Regions from separate parts of the Janthinobacterium salmonicoloratum genome, predicted to be linked through region 1. Evidence: predicted binding sites of a transcription regulator. Region 1 holds the regulator's gene; each other region holds the start of a gene.
The links. Region 1 encodes FNR, which switches genes on or off when oxygen is low (the NO sensors DNR and NnrR bind a similar motif). Its sites were predicted from a motif close to TTGATNNNNATCAA; they were not measured.

Region 2: the regulator FNR is predicted to act here: its motif matches at 1,549-1,562, upstream of ACQ4WY_RS23420 (IPT/TIG domain-containing protein).
Region 3: the regulator FNR is predicted to act here: its motif matches at 2,507-2,520, upstream of ACQ4WY_RS13160 (universal stress protein).

Annotation. Positions count from the first base shown of each region.
Region 1 covers NZ_JBNYXV010000002.1:723,471-733,580, forward strand. Annotated here, with positions in the region: gene ACQ4WY_RS16430 (response regulator) at 1-1,010, opposite strand, end outside; gene fnr (fumarate/nitrate reduction transcriptional regulator Fnr) at 1,250-2,008, shown strand; gene ACQ4WY_RS16440 (FixH family protein) at 2,012-2,536, opposite strand; gene ccoG (cytochrome c oxidase accessory protein CcoG) at 2,591-3,973, opposite strand; gene ccoP (cytochrome-c oxidase, cbb3-type subunit III) at 3,978-4,898, opposite strand; gene ACQ4WY_RS16455 (cbb3-type cytochrome oxidase subunit 3) at 4,891-5,094, opposite strand; gene ccoO (cytochrome-c oxidase, cbb3-type subunit II) at 5,096-5,710, opposite strand; gene ccoN (cytochrome-c oxidase, cbb3-type subunit I) at 5,726-7,153, opposite strand; gene ccoS (cbb3-type cytochrome oxidase assembly protein CcoS) at 7,383-7,559, opposite strand; gene ACQ4WY_RS16475 (heavy metal translocating P-type ATPase) at 7,563-9,995, opposite strand; gene ACQ4WY_RS16480 (sulfite exporter TauE/SafE family protein) at 10,018-10,110, opposite strand, start outside.
Region 2 covers NZ_JBNYXV010000006.1:53,583-63,692, forward strand. Annotated here, with positions in the region: gene metH (methionine synthase) at 1-1,078, opposite strand, end outside; gene ACQ4WY_RS23420 (IPT/TIG domain-containing protein) at 1,720-4,194, shown strand; gene fmt (methionyl-tRNA formyltransferase) at 4,283-5,239, opposite strand; gene def (peptide deformylase) at 5,347-5,889, opposite strand; gene dprA (DNA-processing protein DprA) at 6,194-7,297, shown strand; gene ACQ4WY_RS23440 (Smg family protein) at 7,392-7,856, shown strand; gene ACQ4WY_RS23445 (DNA topoisomerase III) at 8,130-10,110, shown strand, end outside.
Region 3 covers NZ_JBNYXV010000002.1:70-10,179, forward strand. Annotated here, with positions in the region: gene ACQ4WY_RS13150 (enoyl-CoA hydratase) at 280-1,056, opposite strand; gene ACQ4WY_RS13155 (MFS transporter) at 1,136-2,437, shown strand; gene ACQ4WY_RS13160 (universal stress protein) at 2,575-3,012, shown strand; gene mltA (murein transglycosylase A) at 3,053-4,321, opposite strand; gene ACQ4WY_RS13170 (hypothetical protein) at 4,332-4,478, shown strand; gene apaG (Co2+/Mg2+ efflux facilitator ApaG/CorD) at 4,504-4,878, opposite strand; gene rpe (ribulose-phosphate 3-epimerase) at 5,044-5,718, shown strand; gene ACQ4WY_RS13185 (phosphoglycolate phosphatase) at 5,718-6,434, shown strand; gene trpE (anthranilate synthase component I) at 6,690-8,186, shown strand; gene ACQ4WY_RS13195 (aminodeoxychorismate/anthranilate synthase component II) at 8,188-8,751, shown strand; gene trpD (anthranilate phosphoribosyltransferase) at 8,817-9,860, shown strand; gene trpC (indole-3-glycerol phosphate synthase TrpC) at 9,894-10,110, shown strand, end outside.

The DNA of each region.
Region 1 (10,110 bases):
TGCCGCACCGGCACGGGGGTGAAACGGCTGCCGCTGGTACGCAGGGCCAGCAGGGTATCGCGCAAGCGCACCAGCGGCGACAGCAGGCGCACGGTGACCCAGCCCAGTACGGCCGCGGCCAGCAGCGAAGCGAGGATGCTCCACAGCACCAGCCGGGACAGCACGCCATCGAAGGGTTCGAAGGCATCGTCGATGGGCAGCGAGGCGGCCAGCAGCCAGTTCACCGATTTCAGGCGCTTGAAGCTGTTGACGGCCGTGATGCCGCGGCTGTTGGTGCTGACCATGCTGCCTTCGCCATCTTCCTTCAGCAACTGGGTGGTCGTCAGGTTGGCGTTCGGCTTGCGCGGCTGCAGCAAACGGCTGGTATCGGGGTGCAGCACATAGCGCGGCACGGCGCCGCGCGTGAGAATGAAGTAATAGCCGCTCTTGCCGATCTTTTCCGAGCGCAGGCGGCCCAGCAAGTTGTCCTTGTACAGGCGCAGCACGCCGATCACGACCCCGGCCACCTGGCCATCGGCGGCCAGCACGGGCGCGACCATCTGCACGATGGGCATGCCGCTCGACTTGCCCAGCATCGGTTCGGTGATCATGGGCTGGCGCGTGCGCAAGACGGTCTGGAAATACTCGCGCTCGGCGACGTTGATGCCGGCGCGCCCCGCCACTTCCGGCATGTCGGCCACGATGGCGCCATGCGCATCGAGCACCAGCACGTCATCGAACAGCACCAGCATCGAGCGGCGCGCATAGTATGCGCGCAATTGGGTGGGCTGGGCGATCAGTTCCGGCGGCTGCTGCCTGGCCGTCAGGGTGACGATCTGCAGCAGCATGCCCAGCTTGTCGTCGAGCTCGGCAGCGGTGCGGCTGATCAGGGATGACTGCTGGCTCAACAGCACTCGGGTGAAGTCGTCGCGCATGTGCTGCAACTGGATCATGGTGACCAGCGCGATCATGGCGATCGAGGTCAGGCTGGTGGCCAGCGCGACTTTTGCTTTAATGCCGAGAGGCTTCATGATTTCCTTTTCAGTACCGGGCGGCACAGGCGGCAGATAATGCTGACGGGAATTTTCCTATCAATGCCTCAGCTTGGCAAGCGCCACCGCATAAATTGCCCGCCCCGTATGGGCTTTTGACGATGTTGCCATATAATTAAAGGCTGGACGTCGTTTATTCGCCGAAATTACGGTGAAATTGGCACACGGCAACCCTGTATGCAGTAAACTTGTTATTGCATTTTATAAAAGGTAATGACATGACTGAAGCGCTACTCACTCCAACCTTGCCCACAGTGAACGTGGAAGCGTTGCGAGCGCGATGCTCGACCTGCAGCATGCATCAATTGTGCCTGCCGATGGGCCTCGATGTGGGCGACATGGACAGGCTGGACCAGATCATCGGCCGCCGCCGCAAGGTCGCGCGCGGCGCCTCGCTGTTTCGCATCGGCGACTCGTTCCAGAACCTGTATGCGATTCGCCTGGGGCACTTCAAGACGTACCAGATCAATCCTGGCGGCGAAGAGCAGGTGACGGGTTTCCAGATGGCCGGTGAATTGCTGGGCATGGACGCCATCAGCGCAGACCGCCACCACTGTAATGCGGTGGCGCTGGAAGACAGCGAAGTATGTGAAATTCCGTTTTCCAGCCTGGAACAATTGCTGGGCAATATGCCGACCCTGCTGCGCCATTTTCACCGCATGATGAGCCAGGAAATCACGCGCGAGCAAAGCGTCATGCTCTTGCTGGGCAATATGCAGGCGACGCAGCGCTTTGCCGCCTTCATCGTCAACCTGGCCTCGCGCTACGAGGCACGCGGCTATTCGGGCAGCAATTTCCAGCTGCGCATGTCGCGCGAGGAAATCGGCAACTATCTGGGCCTGACCATCGAGAGCGTCAGCCGTCTGCTGTCCAAATTCAAGAAGGAAGGCTGGCTGCGCGTGTCGAACCGCGAGATTGAAATCCTGCAGCCGGCCAAATTGAAGGCCATTACGGCCGGTACTGACGTCTGCAAATAAGCTTTACAGCTCTGCGTCAGCATGCAGCGCGATGCTGCGCTGCAGTGGCCAGGTCCAGATGCCTGACAGGCGCCACTCGCGTTTGTCGTTTTCCACCAGCACTTGCCAGCGGCTGCGTTCGAGCATCGGCAGCGCTACGGAAAAATTGCCGGCCGCATCGGGCTGCACCAGCAGCTTGATATCCTTTTCCGGCAGGGTCGCATGCGCCAGGTGCAGCTGCAGCGGCGCCTGATAGGCCTTGCCGAAGCTGTGCACGGAACCACTGAGGCTCGCCTGTGCCACGTCGTACGACAGGCTCGTATCCATCGCCAGGTCGCTGGCGATCGTGTCGCGCTTCAAATCCTGGTTGATCGCTTTGCCCTGCTTGTAATAATCGCCCACCACCAGCGCATCGGGCTGCGTAAACGCGATATAGCCCATGAAGCTGCCGACGACCACGGACAGGCCGGGGCCGATCATCAGCAGCCATGGCCAGCGATGCTTGTACCACGGTGCAACGGGTGCTTGCAGTTTCAGACTGTCGGACATGATATTTCTCCTGTTTAATCAGCCAGTCCCCATGCGGGGACCGGCCTTCCTACATTAGCGCGGTACGATGAATACCGCGCTTTCACGCACATGCAGCGATGGGTCGTCCAGCGAGTGCAATTCGATCGCAATCTTGTTCGAACCCTTCTCGCCGACGCCGTGCGGTACGCGCAGGCGGATCGGCCAGCCCAGCGTTTCCGTCGGCTGCAAGGTCACTTCTTCACGCGTCAGCAAGGTCAGGCCCGGCAAGCCGGAAGCGCTGATTTTAAAATGCTGGGTTTGCTCCGACGTATTCATGATCTGCAAGCGGTAGACGTTTTCGATCATGCCGTCCTCCACTTCGCGTCCCATCGAACCGCGGTCGCGGATCACGTCCATTTTCAAGGGCGTGCGCAGCGCCAGCGAAGTACACACGGCGATGATGATCAGGGCCAGGATGGAAGTGTAGATCAATACGCGCGGGCGCATGGCGCGCTGGCGGATCTGCTTCGAATTGAAGTTGTTTTCCATCGCATGGTCGGTACTGTAGCGTACCAGGCCACGCGGCCGGTCGACCTTGTCCATCACGCTGTTGCAGGCATCGACGCAAGCGGCGCAGCCGATGCATTCATACTGCAGGCCGTTGCGGATATCGATACCGGTCGGACACACCTGCACGCACAGGGTACAGTCGATGCAATCGCCCAGCTTGTCGTTGTTGCCGGCCTTCTTGCTCAGTGCGCCACGTGGTTCGCCGCGCTTGGTATCGTAGGTGATGATCAGGGTGTCCTGGTCGAACATGGCGCTCTGGAAGCGCGCGTAGGGGCACATGTATTTGCACACCTGCTCGCGCAGCCAGCCCGCGTTGCCGTAGGTTGCCAAGCTGTAGAACAAGACCCAGAACCATTCCCAGGGACCGAAATTGAGGGTGGTCACCGCGTGCGCCAGTTCCTTGATCGGCGTGAAGTAGCCGACAAAGGTAAAGCCCGTCCACAGGGCGATGGCGCCCCATACCAGGTGCTTGGCCGTCTTCTTGAACGCCTTGCGCACGGAGGGGCCCTGCTTGTCGAGGGCCATGCGCGCACTGCGCGTGCCCTCGATGCGGCGTTCGACCCACAGGAAAATTTCCGTGTATACCGTTTGCGGGCAAGAGAACCCGCACCACACCCGCCCGGCAATGGCCGTGACGAGGAACAACAAATACGCACAGATGATCAGCAGGGCCGCCAGATAGATGAAATCCTGGGGCCACAGCACGACGCCGAAAATGTAGAACTTGCGCGTGGTCAAATCGAACAGCAGGGCTTGCCTGCCATTCCAGGTCAACCACGGCAAGCCGTAGAACGCCAGCTGGGTAAGCCATACGCATACCCATCGCCAGGTAGCGTAGCGTCCTTTGGCCTCGCGAGGGTAGATTTGCTCGCGAGCCGCATACATCTTGATGACTTGAGGTTCCATTACATCATTTCACGGGCGTCTGGGGATTCGACAGGCTCCAGACATACGCCGACAGCACGTGTACCTTGGATTCGCCGAGGAAATCGCTGAAGGCCGGCATGGTGTTGCTGCGTCCCTTGCGTACGGTTTCCATGATGGTATCGGCGCTGCCGCCGTACAGCCAGATCTTGTCCGTCAGGTTCGGTGAACCCAGCATCTGGTTGCCCTTCGCATCGGCGCCGTGACAGGCCATGCAGGCGCCAAACTTGGCCTTGCCCAGCACGGATTTGACAGGGTCCGAGGTCGAACCGGACAGGCTCAGCACATAATGGGCCACGTTCTCGACATCCTTTTCGGAGCCCAGGGCGGCGCCCATCGGTGGCATCTGCCCATTGCGGCCGTGCATGATGGTGGTCTTGATGATGTCGGGTTCACCGCCATACAGCCAGTCCTTGTCGGTCAGGTTGGGGAAGCCCTTGTTGCCGCGCGCATCCGAACCGTGGCATTGCGCGCAGTAGGTCAGGAACAAACGCTGGCCGATGGCTTGCGCCTGCGGATCGGCGGCCACCGTCTTCAAGTCCTGGCTCAGGTACTTGTTGAACAGGGGACCGTAGTCGGCTTCCGCCTTCTTCAGCTCTTCCTCGTACTGGCCCGTCGATTTCCAGCCCAGGCTGCCGGCATAGTTGCCCAGACCCGGATACAGGAACAGGTAGGCCAGGGAGAAGACGATGGTGATGTAGAACAGCCACATCCACCAGCGCGGCATCGGCGTGTTGAGTTCCTTCAAGTCCTCGTCCCAGACGTGGCCCGTGGTGCCGTCAGCAGGGGCGCCCTCGACCACTTTGATTTTCGACTGCGAGTACAGCAGCACGCCGCAGCCGATGATGCCCAGCAGGGACAGCACGATGATGTAGATATTCCAGAAGCCATTGGTAAAATCAGCCATGGTTGCGCTCCTTCGCCACGCTCATCTCGGCCTCGGCCGGATAGTCCAATGCGTCATCGGCGAACGGCAGGCGTGCCGCCGCGTCGAAATCGCTATTGCTGCGGCTGAACGTCCACCACAGGATGCCCACGAACGTCGTAAAGGAAACCACCGTCATGACGCTGCTGGCGCTGTCAAACAGGTTTTCGATTGCCATGCTAATTCCTTGTTTTGATTAATGTACCGAGGCCTTGCAGATAGGCGACCAGGGCGTCTTCTTCCGTCTTGTCCTGCAGCTGCGCGGGGCCGGCGGCGATCTCTTCATCGCTGTACGGCTGGCCCAGGCGTTGCAGGGCGCGCATCTTCGGCATGATCTCGTCAGGCACCAGCTTGGTCTTCGCCAACCAGGGGTAGGCCGGCATGTTCGACTCGGGCACTACGTCGCGCGGGTCGTTCAAGTGCGTGCGGTGCCATTCATCGCTGTAGCGGGCGCCCACGCGGGCCAGGTCGGGCCCCGTGCGCTTGGAACCCCACTGGAACGGACGGTCGTAGACGAACTCGCCTGCGACCGAATAGTGGCCATAGCGTTCCGTTTCCGCGCGCAGCGGACGCACCATCTGCGAGTGGCAGTTGTAGCAGCCTTCGCGCACGTAAATGTCGCGGCCCGCCAGGCGCAGCGGCGAATACGGCTTCAGGCCGGCGACCGGCTCCGTCGTGCTCTTCTGGAAGAACAGGGGGACGATCTCGACGGCGCCGCCGATGCTGATCACCACCGTGACCAGGGCGATCAGCAGCCAGGGGTTTCTCTCAATCCATGCGTGTGAAAATTTCATTTGCTTTCGCTCCTATCAGGCGTGCGCCGCGTTCAGTTCCGGAATGCGGGCGACGGGGAGTTTGCTGCCGCGCAGCGTCATCCAGGTGTTGTAGCCCATGATGCACATACCCGACAGGTACAGCAGGCCGCCGGCCACGCGCACCACGTAGTACGGATACGTCGCTTTCACGCTCTCGACAAAGGTGTAGGTCAGGGTGCCGTCCGGATTGACCGCGCGCCACATCAGGCCCTGCATCACGCCGGCGATCCACATGGCGGCGATGTACAGCACGATGCCGATGGTGGCCACCCAGAAGTGCACGTCGACCAGGCGCGTGCTGTGCATCTGCGTGCGTCCCGCCAGGCGCGGCAGCAGGTAGTAGATCGAACCCATGGTGATGAAGCCCACCCAGCCCAGGGCGCCCGCATGCACGTGGGCAACGGTCCAGTCGGTGTAGTGCGACAGCGAGTTGATGGTCTTGATCGACATCATCGGACCTTCGAAGGTGGCGATGCCGTAGAACGACAGCGAGACGATCATGAATTTCAGGATCGGGTCGGTGCGCAGCTTGTGCCAGGCGCCCGACAGGGTCATGATGCCGTTGATCATGCCGCCCCAGCTCGGTGCCAGCAGGACCAGCGAGAAGACCATGCCGATCGATTGCGTCCAGTCAGGCAAGGCCGTGTAGTGCAGGTGATGCGGGCCCGCCCACATATAGGTGAAGATCAGCGCCCAGAAGTGGACGATGGACAAACGGTACGAGTACACGGGGCGCTCGGCCTGTTTCGGGATGAAGTAGTAGACCATGCCCAGGTAGCCGGCGGTCAGGATGAAACCCACCGCGTTATGGCCGTACCACCACTGGATCATGGCGTCCTGCACGCCCGCATAGGCGGAATACGATTTGGTGAACGAGGCTGGCATGACGGCGCCATTGACCACGTGCAAAATCGTCACGGCCAGGATGTAGGCGCCGAAGAACCAGTTGGCCACGTAGATGTGCTTGACCTTGCGCTTGATCAGGGTGCCGAAGAACACGATGGCGTAGGCGATCCAGACGACGGCGATGAGGATGGCGATAGGCCATTCCAGTTCCGCGTATTCTTTGCCGCGGGTCAGGCCCATGGGCAGGCTGACGACTGCGCACAGGATCACCGCTTGCCAGCCCCAGAAGGTGAAAGCAGCCAGCTTGTCGGAAAACAGGCGCACCTGGCAGGTGCGCTGGACAACGTAGTACGAGGTGGCGAACAGGCCGCAGATGCCGAAGGCGAAAATCACCGCATTCGTGTGCAGCGGACGCAAGCGTCCGTATGTCAGCCAAGGTATGTCGAGGTTCAGGGCAGGCCAGGCTAGCTGAGCGGCGATGATAACGCCAACCAGCATGCCGATGATGCCCCATACCACAGTAGCGACCGCGAATTGCTTCACGATCTTGTAGTTATAGTTCAGCGATTGATCCACAAAGACTCTCCCTGGAATTACTATTTATGATGGTGGCCAGAGAGTAAGTGTTTGAAGGCGAAAAAACTTTGATGTGGATCAAAATTCCCCGGATGAAATAAGGGTAGCGAACTGGCATCGAAATAAAGTGATATTTCGATCAAAAAAGCCATGCAAGATCCCTGCAATCAGGGCTTGTTGTGGTGAGGCGCCGGCCATGGCGTGCAGGACGCCAGCCGGGCTGCTGAGGTCAGGGATGCGGTTCGTCGGGCGCCGGCTTGGCCGGCGTATCGTCGTCCTGCAGCACGCGCAGGCCCGGTCCGACGAGGTCGTCGAACTGGCCGCTGTCCGAGGCCGTGAAATACACCCACAGGGCAATGAAGACGACCACGACGCTTAAGGGGATGAGCAGGTACAGTGCTTCCATGGTTCAGACTTTCCGCAGGCGCAGGGCGTTGGCGATGACGACGGCCGAGCTGGCAGCCATGCCGACGCCGGACAGCCAGGGGTTCAAAAAACCCAGCGCGGCGGCCGGGATGGCCGTCAGATTGTACAGGGTTGCCCAGCCCAGGTTTTCGCGGATGATGCGCATGCTGCGCGCGGCCGTCTTGGCCGTGTCGAGCACGGAGCGCAACTGGCTCGAGAGCAGCACCGTGTCCGCATGCGCCTGCGCCAGCGCGGCGCCGGAACCCATGGCGAAGGACACGTCGGCACCGCTCAGTACGGCGGCGTCGTTGATGCCGTCGCCCACCATCGCCACTACGGCGCCCGTCGCCTGCAACTGCTGCACGAAGTCGAGCTTTTCATCGGGCAGGCATTCGCCGCACGCCGTGTTGATGCCCAGTTCCGTCGCCACGCTTTGCGTCAGCGCTTCCTGGTCGCCACTGAGCAGCACGACCTGCTTGCCGCGCCGCTGGAAATACGCGACTACCTCGCGCGCTTCCGGACGCAGCGCGTCGCTGAGCAGGAAGCGCGTCAGCCAGCGCCCCTGCGTGCCCAGGTATAGCGGCGTCATGCCCTGCATGCCGACGGCCGTGTCGCCCAGCGGCGGCCCGGCGATGGCGGCGACAAACGCTGCATTGCCCAGGCGGTAGCGCACGCCGTCGACGATGCCCTCCAGGCCCTGCCCCTGCACTTCCTGCAATTGTTCCGCATGCGTGCGCGGCTGCGGCGGTTCCCCTGCTGCCGCCAGGATCGCCTGCGCCAGTGGATGGGCGCTGCCCGCTTCCAGCGCGGCGGCCACCTGCAGGCAATCGTCTTCCGTCATGCTGCCGAGTCCCTCGATTTGCCGCAGCACGGGCCGGCCCAGGGTCAGGGTCCCCGTCTTGTCGAAGACGATGTGGGTGGCGCGGTGCAAGGTTTCCAGCACATGCGGCTGGACGATCAGCACGCCGCGCCGCAGCAGGCTGTCGGTGGCGGCCGCCAGCGCCGTCGGCGTGGCGAGAGAAAGCGCGCACGGGCACGACACGACCAGCACAGCGATAGCCACGGGCCAAGCCTGCGACGGGTCATGCCAGCTCCAGAAGGCGAACACGGCGACGGCGAACAGCAGCAGGCCCAGCACGAACCAGGCGGCGACCTTATCGGCCCACTGCGCGATCTGCGGCTTGCCGCTGCCGGCCCGTTCGATCAGTTTCAACAGGTCGGACAAGGTGCTTTCGCGCGCCGGCTTGAGCACGCGCAAGATGAGCGCCGCACTCGCATTGATGGCGCCGCCCGGCACCCGTTCGCCGGTTTTCCTGCGCTGCGCCGCGCTCTCGCCCGTCAGCAGCGATAAATCGAGCGCACTCGTGCCCTCGATGATGACGCTGTCGGCGGCGATCGCCTCGCCCGGTTTGACTAAAATGATGTCGCCCACGGCCAGGCTGCCGGCCGGCACCAGGGTGGTGGCGCGGTTGTCCGGGAAGCCCGCCATCAGCGACGCGGACGCGGGCAAGGCATGCTGCAAGCGCTCCAGGGCCGAGGCGGCCTTGCGGCGCGCCTGCAGCTCGAAATAGCGGCTGCACAGCAGTAGAAAAATGAACATCGTGGCCGAGTCGTAATACACCTCGCCGCGGCCCGTAAAGGTCGCCACCACGCTGCCGAAGAAGGCAGCCAGGATGCCCAGCGCCACGGGCACGTCCATGCCCAGGGTGCGCGCGCGCAGGCTGGCCCAGGCGCCCTGGAAAAACGGCATGGCCGAATAGCAGATGGCCGGCAAGGTGAGCAGCAAACTGGCCCAGCGCATCAGGCTGGCCATATTGTCGTCCAGGGTGCCATCCTCGGCCAGGTAGGCGGGCGCCACGTACATCATCACCTGCATCATCGACAGGCCGGCCACGAACAGCTGGCGGCCCAGGGTCTTGCTGGCTTTTTGCAGGCGCTCGCCATGGCGCACGGCGTCATACGGATAGGCCGTGTAGCCGATTTGCCGCACGGCTTGCAGGATGTCGCCCGGTTCGCACTGCGCGCGACTCCAGCGTACGTACAGGCGCTCCGTGGCGACGTTCAGGCTGGCCGCCTGCACGCCTGGCAGGCGCGTCAGCTGGCGCTCGATCAGCCAGACGCAGGCGGCGCAGCGGATGCCTTCGACGGACAGGGTCGCTTCGCAGCTGCTGGCGTCGCGCGCGAATTGCGCGTCGTCATTGCTGTACAGGCGCAGCTCGGGCGGCACCATGGTGGCGTCGGCAGCGTTGACGGCATATTCGTCGCGGTCGCGGTAATACGCGCTCTGGCCGATGTCGACGATGGTTTGCGCCACCGCTTCGCAGCCGGGGCAGCACATGGCGCGCGCCACCTCGTCGATAGTGACGGTCCAGCTGGAGCCAACGGGGACGGGCAAGCCGCAATGGAAGCAGGCGGAGGGTTTTAAAACAGCATTCATAGGTTTGGTTTCATGCGTCTTTTCATGGATGGCCCGTGACGCACAGGGCGTCGAGCCAGCCCAGCGAGACGCCATTCGCGGCGCGCAGCAGGCCCAGCAAGCCAAAGCTCAGCAC
Region 2 (10,110 bases), on a different contig from region 1:
GCGACGGGGCCGGCACGGTGCGCGGCGTGTTTTTCGACAGCAATTCACCGATGGCGGCGATGTGTTCGGGCGTGGTGCCGCAGCAGCCGCCCGCCATGTTCAAAAAGCCCGCGTCGGCAAATTCGCGCAGCAGGGCGGACGTGTCGGCTGGCAACTCGTCAAAGCCCGTGTCGCTCATGGGGTTGGGCAAGCCCGCGTTCGGGTAGATGCACACGAAGGTGTCGGCGATCTTGGCCAGCTCTTCCGCGTACGGACGCATCAGTGCGGCGCCCAGCGCGCAGTTCAGGCCGATGGTCAGCGGTTTCGCATGGCGCACGGAATTCCAGAAGGCGGGCACGGTCTGGCCCGACAAAATGCGTCCCGAGGCGTCCGTGACGGTACCGGAAATCATCAGCGGCAGGCGCACGACGTCCGGATTCTGTTCGTAGAACAGGTCGATGGCGAACAGGGCCGCCTTGCAGTTCAAGGTGTCGAAGATGGTTTCCACCAGCAGCACGTCGGCGCCGCCCTCCACCAGGCCTTGCGTCTGCTGCAGGTAGGCGGCCACCAGCTGGTCGAAACTGACGTTGCGCGCGGCCGGGTCGTTGACGTCGGGCGAGATCGACGCCGTCTTCGGCGTGGGACCCAGGGCGCCGGCGACGAAGCGCGGCTTGTCCGGCGTGGAATACTTGTCGCAGGCGGCGCGCGCCAGCCTGGCAGCTTGCACGTTCATTTCATAGGCCAGGTGGGCCATGTGGTAATCGTCCTGGGCGATCGTCGTGGCGCCGAAGGTATTCGTTTCGATCAAGTCGGCGCCGGCCGCCAGGTAGCGCTCGTGGATTTCCTGGATGATGTGCGGTTGCGTCAGGGTCAGCAGCTCGTTATTGCCCTTGACGAACAGTTCGCGCGCGCCACTGTCGGCCGGGGCGGCGAAATCGATGAAGCGGCCAGCGGGACCACCGCGGTAGGCTTCCTCGTCGAGCTTGTATTGCTGGATGATCGTGCCCATGGCGCCGTCGAGGATCATGATCCGCTGCGCCAGAATGGCGCGCAAGGTGGCTTCGGTCGGGGACATGGCGGGGATCACGGTATCGTTCATTTCATGCTTTCAATAGGCAAACGGGCGGCGGCGCGGCGACAAGACTTTACGAGGCGGATGCGGGCCAGCAGGATCAGCTGACGGGGAGTTGCCGGCCGGGTAGGGCAGGCAGAAGGTGGCAATCGCCTGATTTCACCGGGTCTAAAATTATACGGCATCAGGCTGCTTTGGTTTTAAGCAAAAGCCCTCGTTCGCCCCACGGCAGGCCTTCTTGCAACACATCGCCTTCCGCCGCGCCTGCTCCTGAAAATTACATTTCTGAAAATCTTACTCGAAACGTTAATTCTTCCGCCAAGGTTGGCGGGAAGATATGCCCTCTAGGCTGTGGAAAAATTTCCACATTATTTATGCGATTTCAGCCAATTTTTAATGAGTTGAATGGCAATAGCTGCAAAGGAAAATAAATTCGATTTCAGCCAGTGCAGAGTGAGAGGAATAATTCTCAGAATAAAGTTTGCCAAGCAGATATCTTCATTATTATCAAAACCAATTGAATCAAAAGCATTAATAGTTGTATTTGGGAATCGAATTAACCCATAATATTGGTTCTTAGAAATTAAATTCTCACCAAAAGTCACCAATATGTCACATTTATCTTGTGTCCTCCCCGGCACCGCGCTGCATCAACCTGGTTGTCAGCCATGAAAAACTATCTGCTTGTCGCATTGTTTGTCATGCTGGGCCTGTCCGCCTGCGGCGGTGGTGGCGGTGGTGGTAGCGACACGGTGGTGGCGACCACTTCGGGTACTCCCGTCCTGATTCCTGCCGTGACAGCCGTTTCGGCAGCGAATGTCGTTGTTGGTGGCAGCCTGGTGCTCACGGGCACGAACCTGGGCCGCGTGACGGCCTTCCAGGTTGGGGGCGTGACCGTTGCCACCAGTGCCGTCAGCGAGACCAGCGTTACCCTGGCCATGCCTGGCGTGCCCGTGACGGGCGCCTTGAGCCTGGTCAGCGCCAGCGGCACGATGGCCACCAGCTATAACGTCAATGTGTACTTGCCCTTGAGCGTGGGCAGCGTTGCGCCATTGACGGGCGGTGCCGGTTCCAGCGTGACGATCACGGGCGGCGGCATGGGCGCCGTGACGGCGGTGCAGTTTGGCAATGGCGCGGCGGCAACGCCGCAAAGCCAGACGGCCAGCAGCGTGACCGTGGTGGTGCCTGCGGGCGCAGCGACAGGCGCGCTGATGGTGCGCGGTCCCTACAACGATGTGGCCAGCAGCGACACCTATACGGTCTTGGCGAGCGTGGCGGTGACGTCGATCAGCTCGGCCGTCAACGGCGGGACCTTGTCGGTGACGGTGCAGGGCAGCAATCTCGACCAGGTCAGCTCGGCCTCGGTGGGCAATACGCCGGCTGTCATCGTCAGTGCCAGTGCCAGCCAACTGCTGCTGTCCGCGCCAGCTGCGGCAACGGGCAACGTGATGCTGTCGGCCGCGTCGCGCATCGCCGTCAATGCGGGCACGGTGTCGGCCTTTACCCTGGGCAGCATTGATTTCGCGCAAGTACTGAATTTGAACGCCAGCAATACGGCCTTGCGCCTGACGCGCGGCAAGCCAGCCGCCGTGCGCGTGTCCGTGCTGGCCGCGCAAGCGGGCCAGGCCAGCCCGGCAGTGACCTTGAATGCGACCGCCGCCAATGGCAGCAACCTGGGCAGCATCAGCATGAGCGGCCCATCGGTCTTGCCGACGGCGAAAAGCGATTACAGTTTCAACGGCAATTTCAGTGCCATCCTGCCCGCTGGCTGGATCTTGCCCGGCGTGCGCGTGCGCGTGACGGCCGTCGGCAATGACGGCGTGCAAGTGAGCCAGGAAGCGGCACCCGTGGTGGCCAGCCTGGCCCGAATCCGCCTGGTACTCGTACCCTTGAGCACCGATGATGGCGTGGCGCAACTGCCTGACGCCGAGGTGATCCGTGCTGCGCTGCTGCGTGTGTATCCGTATGCGACGGAAAATATCAGCATCACCACGCGCGCGGCGCTGAGCATGCCAGGCAGCAGCACGGCCGACAGCTGGTGGAGCGATGCCCTGGGCAAGCTGGACAGCAAGCGCGCGCTGGAAGACAGCGGCGCCTATTATTATGGTTTCGTGCCGAAAATGTCTGCCACACGCGCCGCCGGCCTGGCCTACATCAACCCGCCTGGCAGTACCAACTACTTCACGTCGGCCATCGGCCTGGATGCCAGGTTCAACAGCATCGCCTCCGTCGATCCCTTCGGCAATGAGTGGCCTGAATGGCTGACCACGCTCGTGCATGAGCTGGGCCACAACCACTCGCTGCAGCACGTTGCCTGCGGCGGCCCGGCTGGCGCCGCTGTCGACTACCCATATGCGGATGGTAATCTGGGCCCGCAGCCGCTGTACAACAGCAACTATGCAGGCAATATCGGCCAGCTGAGCAAGGCAGTCTATGGCAGCACGCCGATGAAGGACGTGATGAGCTATTGCAGCGGCGCCTGGTTCTCCGACTACAGCTATGCGCGGGTGCAGCAATTCCTGGAAAAACGCAGCATGCAGGTGACGGGCAGCAATGTGCTGGCCGCCAGCATGTCCGTGGCCGAAAACGGCTACCTGACCATTTCCGGCCGCATCACGCCTAGCGGCGTGGCCTTGCGCCCAGCCGTTGCCTCGTCCACGCGCGTTGGCGCAGCTGCCAGCGGCGGCGGCCAGGCGTACACCTTGCGGATACTGACCGCGTCCGGAGCGACTATCGACTTGCCCTTCGATGCCGTGAGCTTGGCCGACCATGGCGACAGCGCCATGAGCCACTTCCGCGTCAGCTTCGCCAATCCAGGCGATATCAGTGACGTGAAAGTTTTGTCAAAAGGTAAGGCATTGGCCACTTTGGACCGCCCGCTTCGCCGCAGCAAGGCCGCCAACGATGGCAGCTTTGAGGTAACGCAAAGCGGCGGCAAGCTGGCGCTGGTCTGGGATGCGCAAGCGGAGCCATATGCGGCCGTGCTGCACGTGGCCGCCGATGGCCGCAAGACGGTGGTCGCCAGCGGCTTAACGGATGGCAAAGCCAGCGTCGACGTGAGCGCCTTGCCGGCCGGCGGCCGTTTCGAGGTCAGCCTGTCGTCGTCCGTCCGCGCGCGCCTGCTGAACGTCCAGCGCCGCTAAGCCAGCGGACCGGATGCAAAAAGGGCTTGCCGCGGCAAGCCCTTTTTTTATGGCCGTCGAGATGACGGCGCGCTGCGATCCAGTGAGCTTAGGCGAAACGCTTGCCTTCGAGGGGGAAGCCCTTGATGAACTCGGCCGCAGGCAGGCGCTTGCCGCCCGGTTTTTGTAGTTCCGTCAGACGCAGGGAACCATTGCCGCAGGCCACGACGATGCCGTGCTGGGCGTCGGCCGCCAGCACCTGGCCCGGCGCTTCCTTGCTGTCCGCTTCGATCACGTCGGCGGCCCAGATCTTGATGGTGGTGCCATCGACCTGGCCGCAGGCGCCGGGAAACGGATTGAAGGCGCGGATTTTCAGGCCCAGTTCCAGCGCAGGCTGGCTGAAATCGAGCGCCGCCTCATCCTTGGCGATCTTTGCCGCGTAGGTCACGCCCGCTTCCGGCTGCGGCACGGCTTCGAGCGCTTGCTGCTGCATCTTGCGCAGAGTCTCGACGATCATCTTGCCGCCCAGGGTGGCCAGCTTGTCGTGCAGGGTGGCGGTGGAGTCGCCCGCTTCGATGGGCGTGCGCTCGATGGCCAGCATGGGGCCCGTATCGAGACCTTCTTCCATCTGCATGATGGTCACGCCCGTTTCATCGTCGCCGGCCTCGATGGCGCGGTGAATAGGTGCCGCACCGCGCCAGCGCGGCAGCAATGAACCGTGGATATTGATGCAGGGTTTGATGTCTAGCGTGCTGCGCGGCAAGATCAAGCCGTAGGCCGCCACCACCATCACGTCGTAATCCGTGGCCAGCAGGCGCTCGTGGGCCGCCTTTGCCTCGGCGGCGCGCTGCGGGTCCTTGCTGTCCATGCGCAAGGACAGCGGTTGCAGCACGTCGATGCCATGCTGCTGCGCATACTGCTTGACGGCCGAGGCGTGCAATTGCATGCCGCGTCCGGCAGGGCGGTCGGGCTGGGTCAGCACCAGCGGAATCTCAAAGCCCGCTTCGTGCAAGTCTTTCAGGGCCGTGGCGGCAAACTCAGGCGTGCCTGCGAAGATCACTTTCATATGGTTCCTTGACGTGAGGTGCGCAGGCCTGCGCCGGAGGCGCCAGGCTGGCGTGGTGTGACGACTACTGTTGGCGCTTAGTCTATCAGCAGTACTGCAAAAGCAGCTTAAAAGCGGCGATTCTGTGCGCGCAGGCTCGCTTCGCGCTCGAGACCACGGATTTCCTTGATCATCTTGGTCTTGATGCGGTTGCGCTTGAGCGGCGACAGGTATTCGACGAATACCTTGCCCAGCAGATGATCCATCTCATGCTGGATGCAGACGGCCAGCAAGCCATCGGCTTCCAGTTCGAACTGCTTGCCATGACGGTCCAGGGCGCGCACCTTGATGCGGGCCGGACGCTCGACGCCATCGTAGACGCCAGGCACGGACAAACAGCCTTCGTCGTAGACCTGCTTTTCTTCGCTGGCCCAGGTGATTTCCGGGTTGATGAACACTTGCAGCTGGTTTTTTTCTTCGGTGATGTCGATCACCATCATCTGGATATGCTCGTCCACTTGCGACGCGGCCAGGCCGACGCCCGGGGCGTCGTACATGGTTTCGGCCATGTCGTCGATCAGGGTTTGCAGGCGCGCGTCAAATTCGGTGACGGGCTTGGCGATCGTGTGCAGGCGAGGATCGGGGTAACGCAGGATATTTAATATGGACATACGGATTCGACTGGTTAAGGTGGGCGCCGGTGCGCCGGATTATTCATGCCTGGGCCATGCGAACGATGGCAGGGCTATTTTATTTGAGTACGCTACGGTTGGGCGCGTATGGCACAACGGCGCGGCAGATGCGTTTGCCAGTGCGCTATTCGTTTGCTGCAAAGGGAAATTTTATCACAGACGCCCATGGCCCTGTGGGCGGCGGGCCGTTTTGCAGCGCCATCGCACGCATCCTTGCGCGCGTCGGTATCGCGTGCGCGCCATGGCGCTAGCATGGGATGGCACAGTACACAGTGAGGTTGTCATGCATGCACATGCAACGACGGCAGACGCGGCCATGGAATTGGCGGGCTGGCTGCGCCTGCAGCATCTGCCCGGCGTGGGGCCGGTAGCGGCGCGCGCCTTGCTGGCCCGCTTCGGCTTGCCGCCCCAGGTCTTCGCCGCTCCATTCGAGGCCTTGCGCGAAGTGGTGCCGGCCAGCGTGGCGCGCGCCATCGTGCAGCCGCCCAAGCCAGTGGCCAACAGCCAGCTGGAACTCACCTTGCAGTGGCTGCAGCGGCCCGGCAATGCCGTGCTGACCCTGGCCGATGCCGGATATCCGCCCCTGCTGCTGGAAATCGCCGATCCGCCGCTGTTGTTATATATACGGGGGCGGGCGGAACTGCTGTCGCGTCCCGGCGTGGCCATCATCGGCAGCCGCAATGCCAGCACGCAAGGCATGCAGAATGCGGCCGCCTTTGCACAGGCCCTCAGCGCGGCAGGCTTGAGCATCATTTCCGGGCTGGCGCTGGGCATCGATACGCACGCGCACGAGGGCGGCTTGCGCGGCGCGGGCGCCACCGTGGCCGTGATCGGCACGGGCGCCGATTTGGTGTATCCACGACGTAACCTTGATCTGGCGCAAAGAATCGCTGAACAGGGCTGCATCGTCAGCGAGTATGCGCTGGGCTTGCCGGCCATGCCAGCTAACTTTCCGCGCCGCAATCGCCTGATCAGCGGCTTGGCGCGCGGCGTGCTGGTGATCGAGGCGGCCGCGCAATCGGGCTCCCTGATCACGGCGCGCCTGGCCGGCGAGCAGGGGCGCGATGTGTATGCCTTGCCTGGCTCCATCCATGCCACCCTGGCCAAGGGCTGCCATGCGCTCATCAAGCAGGGCGCCAAGCTGGTCGAGTCGGCCGATGACGTGCTGCAAGAGCTGCAGTGGCTGGGCGGCGTCCCCACGGCGCCGCCAGCGGTGGAAGACGAGATGCCGCTGCTGGCCGCGCTGGGCCACGATCCCCTCGATGCTGATACCCTGGCCGCGCGCAGCGGTATGGCCATGGGCGCGCTGATGGGGGAATTGCTGGCGCTGGAGCTGGCAGGCAGGGTCGAACGCTTGCCGGGAGGACTGTTTCAACGCTGTAAATGACAGCTTGTCACTTGTGTGGCGGCCTTGCCGCACGGGGGCGCTTTGTCCGTGCGCACCCTTGTGTCGCAGCGAACTTAGCTGATAGAGTAGAGCCATGTTCGATATCCTGGTGTACCTCTACGAGACTTACTATCGCCCCGACGCCTGCCCCGAGCCGGCGGTCCTGGCGCGCAAACTGTCGGCCGTCGGTTTCGACGACGTGGAGATTTCCGAGGCGCTCGTCTGGCTGACGGACTTGAACGCCATGGCCGGTGTCGAGCAAACCCTGACGGCCAGTTCCACGGGTACGCGTTTCTATGTGCAGCAGGAAGGCGACGTGCTGGGCACGGCCGCCATTGGCTTCATCCAGTTCCTGGAAAGCGCCAAGGTGCTCTCGCCGCTGCAGCGCGAAATCGTCATCGAACGGGCGCTGGCGCTCGACGAGGCGCCTGTCTCGCTGGGCAAGCTGAAAGTCATCGTGCTGATGCTGCTGTGGAGCCAGGGCAAGGAACCGGACGCCCTGATGTTTGACGACCTGTTCGTTGACGACGAAGATCTCCCGCCGCGCCTGTTGCACTAGTCTATAAACGCCCCTGGCCGCACCTGGCGCCGCTGCCGCGCCATCTCCCTTACTATATGCTGCGGCACCACGCCCGCCAGCCCATTGTGTTTGCGCCTGCGCATTCTTGCTTGCAGATAACTTGCCGAATTCTTCAATAGGCGCTTATCATTGGCCGCTTGACAAGACCACAAGTCACAAGGCCTTGCGCAGACAAAAGCGTCGACGCCTGGCAATGCACTGTATGATGCGCATGCTGAAACTATCCTAGAGCATTTTTCGAGACTAAAAAATATGACAAAAACCCTCATCATCGCCGAGAAGCCTTCTGTCGCGAACGATATCGCGAAGACGCTTGGCGGCTTCACCAAGCACGATGAGTACTTTGAATCGGATGAATACGTCCTGTCGTCGGCGGTCGGCCACTTGCTGGAGATCGCCGTACCGGAAGAATTCGACGTGAAGCGCGGCAAATGGAGTTTCGCGCACTTGCCGATGATTCCACCGTATTTCGCGCTGAACCCGATCGCCAAGACGGAAGCGCGCCTCAAAGTATTAAACAAGCTGATCAAGCGTAAAGACGTGACCACCCTCATCAACGCATGCGATGCGGGGCGCGAAGGCGAGCTGATTTTCCGCCTGATCGCGCAAAATGCGAAAGCCAAGCAACCGGTCAAGCGCCTGTGGCTGCAGTCGATGACGCCGGGCGCCATCCGCGACGGTTTCTCGCACCTGCGCAGCGACGAAGAAATGCTGCCGCTGGCGGACGCGGCCCGCTGCCGTTCGGAAGCCGATTGGTTGATCGGTATCAATGGCACGCGCGCCATGACGGCGTTTAATTCGAAAGAAGGCGGCTTCTACCTGACCACCGTGGGCCGCGTGCAGACGCCAACCCTGTCCATCGTGGTCGAACGCGAAGACAAGATCAAGAAATTCGTGCCGCGCGACTTCTGGGAAGTGCGCGCCGAATTCGTCTGTGCGGCCGGCATCTATGAAGGCCGCTGGCTCGACACGAAGTTCAAGAAGGACGAGAACGACCCTGAGAAGCGCGCCGAGCGCCTGTGGAGCAAGACGGCTGCCGACTCGATCGCCACCGCCTGCCGCGGCCGCCAAGGCATCGTCACGGAAGAATCGAAACCGACCACCTCGATGGCGCCGGGCCTGTTCGACCTGACCAGCTTGCAGCGCGAAGCAAACTCGCGTTTCGGTTTCTCGGCCAAGAACACCCTGGGCTTGGCCCAGGCGCTGTATGAAAAGCACAAGGTGCTGACGTATCCGCGTACCGATTCGCGCCACCTGCCGGAAGACTACATGCCGACCGTGCTGCAGGCGCTGGAAACGGTCAAGGAAAACAGCAACTACCACCAGTTCGCCAAGCAAATCATCGACAAGGGCTGGGTCAAGCCGAACAAGCGCATCTTCGACAACACCAAGATCTCGGATCACTTCGCGATCATCCCGACGACGATCGCGCCAAAGAATTTGTCCGAGCCGGAACAAAAATTGTATGACCTGGTCACGCGCCGTTTCATGGCTGTGTTCTTCCCGCCTGCGGAATTCCAGGTCACCACGCGCTACACGGAAGTGTCCGGCCATCAGTTCAAGACTGAAGGCAAGGTCATGACCAATCCGGGCTGGCTGGCCATCTACGGCAAGGAAGCGTCGACGGACGCCGACAAGGAAAGCAATGGCAACGGCAACCTGGTGCCAGTCGCCAAGGGAGAGAAAGTACAGACGGAAAGCGTCAACGCCAACGGCCTGGTCACCAAGCCGCCTGCGCGCTTCACGGAGGCAACCTTGCTGTCGGCCATGGAAGGCGCTGGCAAGCTGATCGACGACGACGAACTGCGCGATGCGATGGCCGGCAAGGGTCTGGGCACGCCAGCGACGCGCGCCGCCACCATCGAGGGCTTGCTGACGGAACGCTACCTGATCCGCGAAGGCCGCGAACTGATTCCAACGGCCAAGGCGTCGCAGCTGATGACTTTGCTCAAAGGCCTGGGCGTCAATGAATTGACGGCGCCGGAGCTGACGGGCGAGTGGGAATACAAGCTGTCGCAGATGGAAAAAGGCAAGATTTCGCGCGAAGAATTCATGCGTGAAATCGCCCAGATGACGCAAATCATCGTCAAGCGCGCCAAGGAATACGACAACGACACGATCCCCGGCGATTACGCCACCTTGGAAACGCCGTGCCCGAATTGCAGCGGCGTGGTGAAGGAAAACTACCGTCGTTTCGCCTGCACCAAGTGCGAATTCTCGATGAGCAAGACAC
Region 3 (10,110 bases), 720 kb from region 1:
ATTTGATATTTTAAGTTAGACGCCAATCCGAAGATTGACGCTGCACTTGCATCAAATGCCCACACTTATCGACTGTTAATTGTTAAAGAACGGTATTCGGTACTGCTTATTTGCTACTCTCGCGCTATCGACAAAGCGTTGTGTTTGTCAGCTGCGAAGAAGGAAGAGTATGAAGCGTTTCGGCTATTTCGTCAACCTTCTTTTTTTGCCGTTTGCTACTGCATCCGGCTCCCTCTGTTTCGCTAAAACTACTGCGTCTCATCGGGGAGGCGAATCATATCAAAGACCGTCGAAGTTTGGCAAGCGCTTTTCCAGGAAAGCGTGCATGCCTTCTTTTTGTGCAGGCGTGCCAAAGGCGGCCTGGAACAAACGGCGCTCGTAAGCGACACCATCGGTCAAGGTGGTTTCGAAGGCGCGGTTGACGCAATCCTTGATCATCATGGCAACCGAGATCGGCATGGCGGCGATGGTCTTGGCGGCGGCCAAGGTTTCTTCCAGCAATTTATCGGCCGGCACCACGCGCGACACCAAGCCGATGCGTTCCGCCTCGGCAGCGTCGATGGTGCGCGCCGTCAGCAGCAGATCCATGGCCTTGGCCTTGCCAATGGCGCGCGGCAAACGCTGCGTACCGCCCGCGCCTGGCGTGACGCCAACCTTGATTTCCGGCTGGCCAAATTTGGCGCTGTCGGCGGCGATCAGGAAATCGCACATCATGGCCAGTTCGCAGCCGCCACCGAGCGCGTAGCCAGCCACCGCGCCCACCACCGGTTTGCGTACGCGCAAGATATGCTCCCAGTTGCGGCTGATATAACCCTGGGTAAAGGTATCGGGATAAGTGTAATCGGCCATGGCGGCGATATCGGCGCCGGCGGCAAACGCTTTTTCGCTGCCCGTGAGCACGATACAGCCGATATTGTCATCCGCATCGAACTTCAGCAGGGCGTCGCCCAGTTCATTCATCATGTTGTCGTTCAAGGCGTTCAAGGCCTTCGGGCGATTCAGGCGGATGATCGCCACTTTGTCCTGGATATCGATGATCAAGTCTTCGTATTGCATATAGTCTCCTCTGGATGAACACGGTATCGACGATTGTAGCGGCTAACGGCAGCGGCGCGACAGGTGCGCTGCTATTATTGTGAACCCGATCACCTTTATCGAGCAGCGTATTTTCTCCTCCTTCTTTCAGTACTGCACCCACTACCTGCGCGGCGACGGCAGCGCCGCCAGCGTCAATTTCCGCCGCCTATGGTTCAGCAATGGACTCAATTGCTTCGGCGCCCAGATCACCTCGCTGGCCCTGCCCCTGTGCGCGGTACTCTTGCTGCATGCCACGCCAGAGCAGATGGGTTTGCTGGTCGCCTTGCAGGCGCTGCCGTTTGCGCTCTTCGGCTTGCCCGTCGGCGTGCTGCTGGACCGGCGCAGCAAGCACCCGATCATGCTGTTCAGCGAAAGCATGTCGGGCCTGGCCCTGGCCAGCGTGGCCGTCGCCTACTGGTGTGGCGTGCTATCGATGCCCTGGTTATATATAGTGGGATTCATCATCGGCACGGGCTTCGTCGTGGGCGGCGGTGCCGAACAGGTCTTTCTGACTTTCCTGGTGGGCCGCGATGGCTTGATCGATGCGCAGTCGAAATTTGCCGCCACCGAATCGGCTTCGCGCCTGATCGGCCCCGGCCTGGCTGGCGTCCTGGTGCAAGTCTTGTCAGCTCCCGTCGCCATCCTGTGCACGGCTTGCGGTTATCTGATTTCCGTCTTCAATTTGCGTGCCATGAGCGTACGCGATCCGCGTCCCGCACCATCCGACAAACACGCCTTGCGCGACATCGCCGACGGCTTGCTGTTTGTCTGGCGCGAACCGCTGCTGCGCGCGCTGGCCTGGGGCGCCGGCATCTGGCACTTCCTGTTCTACGCCAGCATGGCCTTGACGGTGCTGTTCGCCACGCGCGACCTGGGCATGAGCCCTGGGGTGCTGGGCATGACGCAGATGCTGGGCGGCGCCGGCGTCTTGCTCAGCGCCTTCATCGTCAAACCGCTGACGCACCGCTATGGCGCCGGCCGCACCATCCTGATCGGCCTGGCATCGACGTCGCTCTGTTTTGCCCTGACACCAACGATTCCCGCCGCGCTATTTGGCAGCGCGGCGGCCAGCGCTGTGGCTTATGCCGTGCTGATGTTCTTTTTCGACTGCGGCGTGATGCTGTTTTTTATTCCCTACCTGGGCCTGCGCCAGAAGGTCACGCCCGATCCCATGCTGGGCCGCATGACGTCGACCATGCGCTTCCTGACGGTGGCGACGGCGCCGCTGGGCGCCCTGGCAGCCGGCTGGGTAGCGGAGCACTTCGGCGTGCGCAATGGCCTGGCCTGCATCGCGGCAGGCAGCATCCTGTTGACCGTCGCCATGGTATGGGGCACGCCACTTCGTAGCGTGCGCACCTGAAGCGATGAACGGGCATACACTGCTGAAAGATTGCCTTGGCGACACTATTCATACCAAAGCTCGCGAGGTTTGATTTACATCAAGGTTTTAGTTGATGTAAATCCATAAGCTGTCTTACATCACTTGAGGAGCACGCTATGTTTAACACCATCTTATTTCCCACCGACGGCTCGCCGTTGTCCGACAAAGCCGCCGAGACCGCCCTCGCCTTCGCCCAATTGAACAAAGCCAAGCTGGTCGCCATCAGCGTGGTGCAGCCCTTCCCGTTCTCGCCGATGGCCGACGGCGGCATCGTGCTCGACGCCAGCCTGTATGAACAGCAGATGCAGGAAGCCTCGCAACGCGCCATCGACAAGATCGGCGCAGCTGCGCGCGCCGTCGGCGTGCCCTTCGAAGGCGTGGTGGCCGTGTCACCGAGCCCGCACGACGAAATCGTCAATGCGGCGCAAACCTACCATTGCGACATCATCCTGATGGCCTCGCATGGCCGCAAAGGCTTGAACAAGCTGTTCGTGGGCAGCGAAACGCAAAAAGTGCTGGCGCATACCCATTTACCCGTCATGGTCTTGCGCTAACCTTGCGTTAGCGCAATCCCCGCCCGGCGCCCCGAGAAATTCAGCGCGCCGGCGCCTGCTTCGGCAGCAACACCCACACGGCGCCGCTCTGCTTCATGCGGCCCGCATTCTCGGCCGCTTCCGCGCCAAAGCCAAAGAAGTAATCGACACGAATGGGCCCGCGAATGGCGCCGCCCGTATCCTGCGCCATCACCAGGCGCTGCATGGGAATTTCGCTATTGGCTTGCGTGGTTGCCAGATACACGGGCGCACCGAGCGGCAGGAAGCGCGAATCGATGGCCACCGAGCGCTGCGGCGTCAGCGGCACGCCCAGCGCACCCTTCGGCCCCACTTTCGGATCAGGCAGACGCTCCTCCTTGAAGAAGACATAGCTGGGATTGGCGTTGAACAATTCATCCTTGCGCGTGGGATGGCCGGCGATCCACGCCTTGATGCCCTGCGCGGACGCCTGACTCAGGGTCAGCTCGCCCTTGTCGACCAGGTAGCGGCCGATCGATTTATAGGGATGGCCGTTTTGATCCGCGTACGCCACGCGCACGGTTTCCTGCGTATCGGTCAGCTGCACGCGCCCGGAACCCTGCACTTGCAGGAAGAACGCCTCGACTTCGTCGTCCACCCACAGTAATTCCTTGCCCGTAACGGACGTGGCGCGCTCGATGTCGGCGCGGGTCGCGTACGGTATCACCTTCTTGCCGACCAGCTTGCCGCGCAAGCGCATGTTCTTCAATTCCGGATACACGCCGGCCAGGTCAACCGAGACCAGGTCGTCCGGCACCTTGTACAGCGGTGTCTGATATGGACCGCCGCGCTTGCGCGCGCCATGCAGCAAAGGTTCGTAATAACCGGTCACCAAACCGGTACTGGCGCCATCGGCGGTGATGACTTGATTGGGCACAAAGAACGTCTCGAAGAACAGGCGGATGGCCTTGTCGCTGTCGGCATTCACCTGGCGCGCAATCGTGCACGATTCTTTCCAGTCCGGACGTTTCACCAGCACGCCGCACGAAGCCATGAACGCTGGCCAGGCGGCGCGCATGTCGTCGCGGGCCCAGCCTGGCAAGGCGGCAAACTTGGCGGGCACGAAGGTGGGGGCAGCCGCATCCGTGGCATCCTTGGCGTCGGCCGGCTTGGCCGGCACTGGCTCGACGACGGTCGGAGCGATGGCCGGCGCCTTGCCAGTCGCGGTGACCGGCTCTGCCGGCGGCGTGGTACAGGCGGAAAGCGCAAGCGCGACGGCACCGATTGAAACGGGTAGACTACCGCGTGTAAAGAGATGGCGGGTAAATACTAAGTTGCGGGTAAATAACATAGGGGTGCGTATGTGGATCTTGATGATAGAGGCGCTGGTGGCGTTCTTCCTGCTGGCATTTATAGTCTGGTGGACCATGTATTCGGGTAAAAAACCCGCGCCACCGGCGCGCAAGCAGCTCAGTGAAGAACAGGACAGCACCGAAAAACTGAAGTAAAGGGGCGCAAGCCTCCGGCGTCACGTTAATGCAGGGTACGCGGCACCGACAGCACGAACTCGGGAATCGGCGCTTCGAACTGATGGCCATCTTCGGCCACGCAAAAGTATTCGCCGTGCATCGAGCCTTGCGGCGTGCCCAGCATCGTCCCGCTCGTGTATTCGAACTGTTCGCCCGGCTGCAGCAACGGCTGGTGGCCGACGGCGCCCAGGCCGCGCACCTCTTCCACCTTGTTGTTCGCATCCGTGATGACCCAGTGGCGCGAAATCAGTTGCGCGCCAGCCGTGCCCGTGTTGACGACGCGGATCGTGTAGCTGAACACGTGCCGCCCCTGGTCCGGTGCCGATTGCTCGGGCAGATATTGCGTCTTGACCGTTACCGTAAATTCATAAGTCGCCATCGTCATTCCTATTCAGACATTGCCAGTCGTATTGTGTGTCGCGCGCGGCGCATTGGCCATCGCGCGACGCGTATTCTGTGTTTCACTGTACTTCAATGAGGCATGGTAACGGCGTCAGGCGTAAAATAGCGCAAATCGCATTTTCTATCCTTTGGCTACTTCACCATGACAACATTCCGTATCGCTCCCAGCATCCTGTCCGCCGACTTTGCCCGCCTGGGCGAGGAAGTGCGCAACGTCGTTACCGCCGGCGCCGACATCATCCACTTCGACGTGATGGATAACCATTATGTGCCGAACCTGACCATCGGCCCGCTGGTGTGCGAAGCGATTCGCCCGCACGTCCAAGTACCCATCGATGTGCATCTGATGGTCAAGCCTGTCGATCGCATTATCCCGGATTTCGCCAAGGCTGGCGCGAACATCATCACCTTTCACCCGGAAGCGTCGGATCACGTGGACCGTTCCTTGCAGCTGATCCGCGATAATGGCTGCAAATCGGGCCTGGTGTTCAATCCGGGCACGCCGCTGCACTACCTGGAACACGTGATGGACAAGATCGACATCATCCTGATCATGTCCGTCAACCCGGGCTTCGGCGGCCAGTCCTTCATTCCGCAAGCGCTGAAGAAAATCGCCGAAGCGCGCCGCATGATCGACGAATCGGGCCGTGACATCATGCTGGAAGTCGATGGCGGCATCAAGATCGACAACATCGCCGCCGCCGCTGCCGCCGGCGCCGACACCTTCGTCGCCGGCTCGGCCATCTTCGGCAAGCCGGACTACAAGGCAGTCATCGACGCCATGCGCGCCGAATTGGCCAAAACAGTGGGCGCCTGATGCAGCCGGGCACGGTGAAAGACCACGTACTGGCTGGCGTGCGCGCCGCCATCATCGACCTTGATGGCACGATGCTCGACACCGTGCCCGATTTTCATGTCGCCATCAACGGCATGCGCGCCGAACTGGATCTGGCGCCCATCAGCGCCGAGGCCATCAAGCTGATGGTGGGCAAGGGCTCGGAAAACCTGATCCGCACCGTGCTGGCGCTCGACTTCGATGCGGCTGGCGTGGAGCAGCATTTCGAGCAGGCGATGGACGGTTACCAGCGCCACTACCTGGCCATCAATGGCCAGTTCAGCACCCTGTACCCGGACGTGGAAGCGGGACTGGCGGCAATGAAAGCGGCGGGCTTGCGCCTGGCCTGCGTCACCAACAAGCCGATCGGCTTCGCCCTGCCCCTGCTGCAGCAGAAAAAGCTCGATGGGTATTTCGAGATCGTCTACGGCGGCGATTCGCTACCGAAGAAGAAACCGCACCCGCTGCCGCTGCTGCAAGTGTGCGCGGACTTCGACTTGCCGCCCGCCAAAGTGGTGGCCATCGGCGACTCCTCGAATGACGCGCAAGCGGCCCGGGCTGCGGGCTGCCCCGTCTTGACAGTACCGTATGGTTACAACCACGGACACTCTATACACGACACCGATTCCGATGGTATAGTAAATACGCTGCTCGAAGCGGCCCATTTTATTAGCATGCACAACAGACCAGCATACTGACCATACCTAACACCATATCGTGAACACGTTTCTCATCAAAAAACACAATGTCACCCAAACCGGCTCGATTGAGGCCTGGCTTTGGCGACGCTGGCAATCCTGGCAGGCCTAAGGGCCGAGCCGTGTAAGATTGCTGTCAGCTGCAGGCGCGCATGTGCGTGCTGTATGCACTGGCAGGTTTTTTGATAACCCACCGCAGGGTCTGTGCTTTGTAAGCACGACGCACACGCGTACCCTGGCGGCATGGAGAGACACATGACCGAACTCGAATTCAAATCGCTGGCCCAGCAAGGCTACAACCGCGTCCCCCTGATCGCGGAAGCCTTCGCCGACCTGGAAACCCCGCTCACGCTGTACCTGAAACTGGCGCAGACCCAGCAAGGCGGCAAGAACACCTTTTTGCTCGAATCCGTCGTCGGCGGCGAACGCTTCGGCCGCTATTCCTTCATCGGCTTGCCCGCCACCACCGTGTTGCGCAGCTATGGCAGCCACACGGAAATCGTCAGGAACGGCGTCGTGATCGAAGAGCACGAAGGCAATCCGCTCGACTTCATCGAACAGTACCAGTCGCGCTTCAAGGTAGCCCTGCGCCCCGGCATGCCGCGTTTCTGCGGTGGCTTGGCCGGTTACTTCGGCTACGACACCGTGCGCCACATCGAGAAAAAACTGGCCGGCGGCGCGCCGAAAGACGATTTGAACCTGCCCGACATCCAGCTGATGGTGACGGAGGAACTGGCCGTCATCGACAACCTGTCGGGCAAGCTGTACCTGATCGTCTACGCCGACACGGCGCAGCCCGAGTCGTTCTCGAAAGCGCGCCAGCGCCTGAAAGACTTGCGCATGATGCTGCGCCGCGGCGTCGATGCGCCCGTCACCAGCGCTTCCGTGCGCACGGAAACCATCCGCGACTTTGCCAAGGAAGACTATCTGAAGGCGGTCGCCAAGGCGCATGAATATGTGATGGCCGGTGACCTGATGCAGGTGCAGATCGGCCAGCGTATCCGCAAGCCATATGTCGATTCGCCGCTGACCCTGTACCGCGCCCTGCGTTCGCTGAACCCGTCGCCGTATATGTACTTCTATAATTTTGGCGACATGCAGATCATCGGCGCCTCGCCCGAGATTTTGGTGCGCAACGAGAACACGGCCGACGGCGGCAAGAAAGTCACCCTGCGCCCCATCGCCGGCACCCGTCCGCGCGGCGCCACGCCAGAACGCGATGCCGAGCTGTCGGCCGAGCTGCTGGCTGACCCGAAAGAGATCGCCGAGCACGTGATGCTGATCGACCTGGCGCGCAATGACATCGGCCGCATCGCCGAAACAGGCAGCGTGCACGTCACCGACCGCATGGTCATCGAAAAATACTCGCACGTGCAGCACATCGTCTCGAACGTGGAAGGCACCCTGAAGGAAGGCTTGTCGAACCTGGACGTGCTGCGCGCGACCTTCCCCGCCGGCACCCTGACGGGCGCACCGAAAGTGCGCGCCATGGAAGTGATCGACGAACTGGAAATCACCAAGCGCGGCATCTATGGCGGCGCCTGCGGCTACCTGTCGTTTGGCGGCGAAATGGATGTGGCGATCGCGATTCGCACGGGCGTGATCAAGGACGGCATGCTGTACGTGCAGGCTGCGGCCGGCATCGTGGCCGACTCGGTCCTCGAAATGGAATGGCAGGAAACCGAAAACAAGGCGCGCGCCGTACTGCGCGCCGCCGAACAAGTGCAAGATGGCCTGGATGGGGAGTTTTAAGATGCTGCTAATGATCGACAACTACGACTCCTTCACCTACAACATCGTGCAGTATTTCGGTGAGCTGGGCGAAGACGTGCGGGTGTACCGCAACGATGAAATCACGATCGAACAGATCGAGGCGCTGAACCCGGACCGCATCTGCATTTCGCCCGGCCCGAAAGCACCAAAGCAGGCGGGCATTTCGGTGGAAGTGCTCAAGCACTTCGCCGGCAAGAAGCCGATACTGGGCGTGTGCCTGGGCCACCAGGCCATCGGCGAGGCGTTTGGCGGTAAAGTCATCCGCGCCAAGCAAGTCATGCATGGCAAGACATCCCTCATCGCGCATACGGGCGTGGGCGTTTTCAAAGGCTTGCCCAGCCCCTTCACAGTGATCCGCTACCACTCTTTGGCGATCGAACGCGCCTCGCTGCCTTCCTGCCTGGAAGTGACAGCGTGGACGGACGACGGCGAAATCATGGGCGTGCGCCACCGGGAATACGATATCGAGGGAGTGCAGTTCCACCCCGAATCGATCCTCTCGGAGCACGGCCACGCCCTGCTGAAGAATTTTCTCGAGCGCTGATCCCATGCGCACGCCCCGGCGTGCCATCAGTGTCCTCCTGCGCCATCATTGAAGAAGGAAGCATCATGCCGATCACCCCACAAGAAGCCCTGCTGCGCTGCATCGAACACCGCGAGATCTTTCACGACGAAATGCTGTACCTGTTCCGCCAGATCATGTCCGGCGAAATGTCGCCCACCATGATCGCGGCCCTCACTATGGGCTTGCGCGTGAAAAAGGAAACCATCGGCGAAATCGCCGCCGCCGCGCAAGTGATGCGCGAGTTTTCCACCAAGGTGCCCATGGCCGACACCACCAACCTGCTCGACATCGTCGGCACGGGTGGCGACGGCGCGCACACTTTCAATATTTCCACCGCTTCGATGTTCGTGGCGGCGGCAGCCGGCGCGCGCGTGGCCAAGCATGGCGGGCGCAGCGTCTCCTCCTCGTCCGGCAGCGCCGACGTGCTCGATTCCCTGGGCGTCAACATCAACCTGCAGCCCGAGCAGATCGCCCAGTCGATCGCGCAAACGGGCATCGGCTTCATGTACGCGCCCAACCACCACGCGGCCATGAAGCATGCGGCGCCCGTGCGCAAGGAGTTGGGCGTGCGCACGATTTTCAACATCCTCGGCCCGCTGACCAATCCGGCCGGCGCGCCGAATATTCTGATGGGCGTATTCCACGCCGACCTGGTCGGCATCCAGGTGCGCGTGCTGCAGCGCCTGGGCGCGCAGCATGCCATCGTCGTATATGGCCACGACAATATGGATGAAGTGTCGCTGGGCGCGGCCACCATGGTGGGCGAACTGGTCAACGGCGAGATCCGTGAATATGAAATCCATCCCGAAGACTTCGGCATGTCGATGATCGCCAGCCGCAATCTGAAGGTGGCCGATTCTATCGAGTCGAAGGCCAAGATGATGGAAGCGCTGCGCGGCGAACCCGGTGCTGCCGCCGACATCGTCGCCCTGAACGCGGGCACGGCGCTGTACGCGGCCGGCGTGGCCAGCTCGATCGAAGACGGCCTGGCGCGTGCGCGCACCGCCGTCACTTCCGGCGCCGCGCTGGCGAAACTCGCTCAATTCGTGCAGGTGACGCAGCAGCTGGGCACCCCGGCGCAAGCCTAAGCTTCCGTCCTCCTTTATAGAATAGTGACCATCATGTCCGACATACTCGATAAAATCCTGGCCGTGAAAGCCGATGAAGTGGCCAAGGCCAAGGCCCACCGCAGCCTGGCCAGCCTGCGCGGCGACGTGGAAAGCGACAGCGCCCTGCGCGCCGGCCTGCGCGGTTTTGAAGCGAGCCTGCGCCAGCACATCGCCGCCGGCAAGCCCGGCATCATCGCCGAAGTAAAAAAGGCGTCGCCGTCGAAAGGCG